Regions from separate parts of the Bradyrhizobium sp. P5_C12 genome, predicted to be linked through region 1. Evidence: predicted binding sites of a transcription regulator. Region 1 holds the regulator's gene; the other holds the start of a gene.
The links. Region 1 encodes PhoB, which activates phosphate uptake and scavenging genes when phosphate is short. Its sites were predicted from a motif close to TGTCATNNANCTGTCAT; they were not measured.
Positions count from the first base shown of each region.

Region 2: a site for PhoB is predicted at 2,018-2,034, ahead of ACXJMY_RS13195 (alkaline phosphatase D family protein). Genes of this name have one in related genera too.

Region 1 covers NZ_JBFULU010000010.1:147,936-151,161, forward strand. The annotation lists gene pstB (phosphate ABC transporter ATP-binding protein PstB) at 1-90, shown strand, start outside; gene phoU (phosphate signaling complex protein PhoU) at 102-818, shown strand; gene phoB (phosphate regulon transcriptional regulator PhoB) at 840-1,547, shown strand; gene ACXJMY_RS12305 (GcrA family cell cycle regulator) at 1,780-2,292, opposite strand; gene ACXJMY_RS12310 (acetylornithine transaminase) at 2,750-3,226, shown strand, end outside.
Region 2 covers NZ_JBFULU010000011.1:128,770-131,995, forward strand. The annotation lists gene ACXJMY_RS13190 (aldo/keto reductase) at 1-56, opposite strand, end outside; gene ACXJMY_RS13195 (alkaline phosphatase D family protein) at 355-1,929, opposite strand; gene ACXJMY_RS13200 (hypothetical protein) at 2,235-2,654, opposite strand; gene ACXJMY_RS13205 (NAD(P)H-dependent flavin oxidoreductase) at 2,763-3,226, opposite strand, start outside.

The DNA.
Region 1 (3,226 bases):
GAGTTGATCGAGTTCGACGACACCAGCAAGATCTTCACGTCGCCGACCGATCGGCGTACGCAGGATTACATCACCGGCCGGTTCGGCTGAGGAGACAGGATATGGCTTCCGAACATACCGCAAAGGCCTTCGACACCGACCTCCAGGAGCTTACGCGCCTGGTCGCGGAGATGGGCGGGATTGCCGAGCGCATGATCGTCGATTCCGTCGATGCGCTGATCCGCCGCGACGTTGCGCTCGGCCAGCGCGTGGTCGCGACCGACGTCGAGATCGACGCGCTCCAGAAGAAGATCGAGGAGCGCGCCGTGCTCACCATCGCCCGCCGCCAGCCGATGGCGGTCGATCTGCGCGAGATCGTCGGCGCCATGCGCGTCGCGACCGATCTCGAGCGCATCGGCGATCTCGCCAAGAACATGGGCAAGCGCGTCGCGGCGCTGGAGACGGATTTCCATCCGCTCAAGCTGTTCCGCGGCCTCGAGCACATGACCGACCTCGTGCAGCAGCAGGTCAAGTCGGTGCTGGACGCCTATGCCGCGCATGATCTGCCGGCGGCGATGGCGGTGTGGAAGGGCGACGAGGAAGTCGACGCCATCTGCACCTCGCTGTTCCGCGAGCTCCTCACCTACATGATGGAGGATCCGCGCAACATCTCGTTCTGCATTCACCTGATGTTCTGTGCCAAGAACATCGAGCGGATCGGCGACCACGCCACCAACATCGCCGAGACCGTATTCTACATGATCGAAGGTCAGGCGATGACCGACAAGCGACCGAAGGGCGACATGACGACCTTCGCCACGACGGTCCCGAACACTTAAGGCTTGAGGAGCGACGACCACATGGGCGCACGCATTATGGTGGTTGAGGACGAGGAAGCCCTGACCGAGCTTCTCCGCTACAACCTCGAAGGCGACGGCTATGACGTCGAGACGGTGATGCGCGGCGACGACGCCGACACCCGCCTCAAGGAGCATATCCCCGACCTGATCGTACTCGACTGGATGCTGCCAGGGCTGTCCGGCATCGAGCTGTGCCGGCGGCTGCGCACCCGGCCCGAGACCAAGCAGCTTCCGATCATCATGCTCACCGCCCGCGGCGAGGAGAGCGAGCGGGTGCGCGGGCTTGCGACCGGCGCCGACGACTACATCGTCAAGCCGTTCTCGGTGCCGGAGCTGCTCGCGCGCGTGAAGGGCCTGCTCAGGCGCGCCAGCCCGGAGCGGTTGGCCACCGTGCTCGCCTTTGGCGACATCGAGCTCGATCGCGACAAGCGCCGCGTGGCGCGCTCGGGCCGTCCGATCGATCTCGGCCCGACCGAATATCGCCTGCTGGAGTTCTTCCTGGAGCATCCCGGTCGCGTGTTCTCGCGCGAGCAGCTGCTCGACAGCGTCTGGGGCCGCGACATCTATATCGACGAACGCACCGTCGACGTGCACATCGGTCGCCTGCGCAAGCTGCTCAATCTCGGCCGCGAACAGGACCCGATCCGCACCGTGCGCGGCGCCGGCTACGCGCTGGACGATCGCTTCGCGAAGGCGGAGCAGACGTAGGCTAGAGCGAGTTGGTTTGGCGAGCTGTCGCCACGATATCGGTGTCGTCCCGGCGAAGGCCGGGACCCATAACCCGAGGACGCAATTGTTTGTGCGAGAAGGGTAACTCCGAATCCCTGTAACCACATCTGCTGGTGGTTATGGGTCCCGGCCTTCGCCGGGACGACATCGGAGTGTGTCGAGCCGCCATCGTGTGATGGCGGCATTTTAACGGACGACTATATCCGCTAACTCACCGCGGGCCCGGCTTGGCCGGTGCGCGCCGGCGATCGGCCGCCGGCTGGTACGCGACACGCGAGTGCTGGGCGCAATAGGGAAGGCCCGACAGCGCCTTGCCGCCGCAGAAGAAGAAATCCGGGCTCGAGGGATCGCCGACCGGCCAGTGGCAGGTCGCCTCGTTCAATTCCAGCAGCGACAGCCGCTGGCTCATCGGCACCACGTTGTCGTAGGTGACCGGCTCGGCCTCCACCTCGACCTCGAAGGCCTGCGCCAACGCGGTGTTGCCGCGCGAGATCGGGCGGCTCACCCGCATCATGTGCTGTGCCGGACGCGCCTTACGCGGCCGGGGCGCGGCCGAAGAGGGGCTCTTGGCGCGGCCGGACAGGCCAAGCCTGTGCACCTTTCCGATCACGGCGTTGCGGGTCACATTGCCGAGCTCCGCCGCGATCTGGCTGGCCGAAAGTCCGGCCTCCCAGAGCTTTTTCAGCTGCTCGACGCGATCATCGGACCAGGTCAAAACCGTCATTGCACCCTTTCCCTCGCTGCGCGCCTGCCATATCGGGGCCTCACAGCGAATGCCTAAGCCTTGAAAAACCCGTGCCGCCAGAATCCCTTAAGGCTCGCCGGGCGCGCGAAGTGCGCCCGAACGTTTACGCCGGTACATGAGGACTTAGAGATCAGAACCGCCTGCACGAGATGTCGTATCTGACAAGCCAAACGCTACAATATGGCGTGACTCACGCGCAAGAGTCCGCCGACTCGCTTCCACATGTTCCGTGGCCAAAAAACCGCAAAATCGACACCGCAAGACTACGGATTCAGCGTTTCGTGAGGCTTTCCGGGCGGCATTGACACCCGTTTTACCAGGCATAAGATAGTGACGCGTGCCGCCCTTAAAAGGCGGCACGTTTCGTTTTCCGGGCCGGTCAATGGTGCGTTGCGTGATGCACGCTCAGTCCGTCCGCAACATCCAAGTGACCGTCATGACCAACAGCGCAGCGCCGCATTTGCTCCCCGTTTTCGCCAGGGCCGACCTCGGTTTTGAGCGCGGCGAAGGCTGCTGGCTGATCGCGACCAACGGCGACCGCTATCTCGATTTCACCTCTGGCGTGGCGGTGAACGCGCTCGGCCATGCCCATCCCGCGCTGGTCAAGGCGTTGCAGGAGCAGGCCACGAAACTCTGGCACATGTCGAACCTGTTCCAGAGCCCGGATGGCGAGCGACTTGCCGCCCGGCTCTGCAGCGAGAGCTTTGCGGACTTCGTATTCTTCTGCAATTCCGGCGCCGAGGCGCTGGAATGCGTGATCAAGGTCGTGCGCCGCTATCACGCCGCCAAAGGCCATCCCGACCGCTATCGCATGATCACCTTCGAGGGCGCCTTCCACGGCCGCACGCTGGCGACGCTGGCTGCGACCGGCTCGGCAAAATATCTCGAAGGCTTTGGTCCGCCGATGGACGGC
Region 2 (3,226 bases), on a different contig from region 1:
AAGGTGCCAAGGCCGAGCTTGGGCATGCTGATGCCCTGCGTCTTCAGATTGTCCATAAAACAGGCTCCTAAGATATTTCAGCCGCCGGATGCGCGCGGCAATGCCGCGTGGGCAGACTCTTGGGTGATGGAAAAGAGGTGGCGGGAGTGAGCACTATAGCGCGGAAGGCGCGGGGCAGCCAATCAAGATCGGGTTAACGTTGTGGCGCACGACGCCTCGCCAACGTCATGGCCGGGCTTGTCCCGGCCATCCACGCCTTACCGCACGAAGAACGTGGATGCCCGGGACATCAGCGCGAAGACGCGCTTCGCGCTTTTGCCCGGGCATGACGACTGGGGCGCAGAGCTGGCTCTCTCACGAGTGCTGCGCCACCAGGGCCGGGCGCGGCTGCGGCTGCGGCACGATATCGACCGACCAGAGGTCGCGGTTGTCGACGTCCTTCAGGGTCACGGTCATGACGCCGCTGCGGCCGTCGATGTCGACGCGGCCGAAGAACTGCAAGCCGAAACAGGGCGCGAGGTTCTCGCCCTGCGCTGCGCTGCAGCCGTTCTGGTACATCGCGACCGGGCCAAAGGTGTTGTCGAGCTCGCCCGGGCCCCAGGTGCCGGCATGCAGGGGACCGGAGACGAACTCCCAGAACGGCTCAAAGTCCTGGAATTGCGCCTTGCTCGGATCGTAGTAGTGCGCAGCGGTGTAGTGCATGTCGGCGGTGAGCCAGACAATGTTGCGGACGCCGGTGCGCTTGATGGAGGCAAGGAGATCGGCGATCTCATGCTCGCGCCGGTCCGGCGGGCCATCACCGAGCGCGACCGCGTCGAGACTGATCAGGCCGATCGGCAGGTCGGCCGCGATCACCTTCCAGGTCGCGCGCGAAGCGGCCAGCTCCCGCTTCAGCCAGGCGAGTTGCTCGGCGCCCAGGATCCAGCCACGGTGGTCGTCGCCCTTGTTCCAGCTGTCATCGCGAAAGCTGCGCATGTCGATCATGAAGACGTCGAGCAGCGGGCCGTAAGCGATCTTGCGATAGACCCGCCCCTGCCGCGCACCGATGTCACGGATCGGCATGAAGTCGAAGAAGGCGCGGCGGGCGCGCGCGACCAGGCGCGGGGTGCCGTCGTCCTCATAGCCGGCGTCGTCATAGCTGCCGGTCGGCGACCAGTCGTTGGTGACCTCGTGATCGTCCCATTGCGCAAACATCGGCACCTGCGCGTGGAAGGCACGAAAGTTTTCGTCGAGATGGTTGTATTTGTAGTTGCCGCGGAACTGCGCCAGCGAGTGCGCGACCACGGACTTTTCCTCGGTCACCAGATTGCGCCAGGTCTCGCCGTTCGGCAGCTGCTGCTCCGAAGGGATCGTGCAGTCGGCATAGATGTGATCGCCGGAATGGATGAAGAAATCCGGACGGTTGTCGAGCATGGTGCGATAGCTGCGGTAGCCGCCGCGCGAGACGTCGATGCCCCAGCCCTGCCCTGCGGTGTCGCCGGACCAGAGAAACGAGATCGATTCCCCGGCGGCCGGCGCGGTGCGGAAATGACCAACGCGGCTTTCGCCGGCGATGCCGGTCGCGATGTCGTCGAAGCGGACGCGATAGAAGATGTCCTGCCCGGGCGGCAGATCGTTCAGCAGCAGCTTTGAGGTGAAATCAGCGTCCGGCAGCGCATCGCTGGATGCTGACGCAATGATCGTCTTAAAACTCTCGACGGTCGAGCATTCGACCTGCATGCGCGCCGCCCGGTCGGCACGGGCCCAGATCACGGCGGAGCCGTCCGAGACATCGCCGGACTGGATGCCGCCCGCGATCAGCGGGCGGTCGGCGGCGCGGCTGATGTGCGGCTTTGCAAGCGTGCCGAGTGAGGCCACGGCGAGAGAGGACGTGGAGCGGACCAGGAATTGCCGCCGGGTCCATGCGCGCGGGGCGCGGAGCGTTGCCATTCAGGAAACCTTCGTCGAATCGCGACGGAAGGTGCCTGCGCCGTTTGACTCCCGGCTTACGGTTTCTTGACTCCGGGCCTACGGTTTTACGACGGGCGGATGACGGTGAAGGTGCGCTCCCTCTCCCCGTTCTTACGGGGCCGCGACGAGCTTCGCTCGCGCTGAGAGGGTTGGGGTGAGGGGCTGCTTCTGCGATCGCGGTGAGAGAAGGACTCGCGGAGAGTCCTCCCTCACCCGGAATTCGCGCTACGCACATTCCGGCCTCTCCCCGCACGCGGGGAGAGGCGAAGAGGCAGTGGCTCGCCTCAACGCTGCCAGTTGCAGATGCCGCCGGAGCGGCAGGGCCAGGTCTGGATACGCGTATCCCTCGCCTGGGCGTCCAGCGGATTGCCATGACGATGCGCGAGCTTCGCGCGGGCCGCGCCGCGCGGCTGCGCCGGCTTGGCGTGCGCGACCTTCGGCTCCGACACATGCACGCGTTCGACGGCAACCTTTTTCGGCACGTCGACCGGCTCGGCGCGTGCCTGGGCCTCGTTGCCGCCGCGCGCCTCGAGCGCGACAGGGGCAAAGTGCGTTTCGGGCCCGAGCCGCTTCGGCGACAGCACCGCCTTGGAGAGATCGAGACCGAGATACTCATCGGGCTTGTAGTCGTCAGCGCGCGCGACGCCGCCCCATGCGAGCATGAAGGCAACGGCAACAGCAAAATGAACGCTCTTCAGGACCACGGACGCCTCCTGAAATTGATTATGAAAGAGGTAATTTACCCTTATTTAGGAGGCGTCGCGCGCAATTCCAGCGGGCAACTGCCGCCGTGGTTAAGAAGTTTGACGGTGTCAGGCGACCTTTCTCGCCGCACCCGTTCCATCCAGGAACCCCATCAAGCGGCTGCGAATGATCTGTTCCGCCTCGCCCATGATGCGATCGACGAGTTCCTTGCAGGACGGGATGTCGCGGATGAGACCTGCGACCATGCCGCAGCTCCAGGCACCGGCATCCATCTGCCCCTCCAGCATGATTCTGGGATAGACGCCTGCGACCTGGTCGTGGATGTCGTCGATCTTCAGCTTGTCGCCCTTCTCGTGCTCGATCTCGAGCAGGCGGTCGACATTGGCATTCTTCAACACGCGCTCGGTGTTGCGCAAGCTCCGCATGATCAGGCGGGTGTCGAGCTCGGTCGCTGCGACCAGCGCATTCTTCACGTTCTGATGCACCGGCGCTTCCTTGGTCGCGATGAAGCGCGTGCCCATGTTCATGCCGGCCGCGCCGAGCGACAGCGCTGCGACGAGGCTGCGCCCGT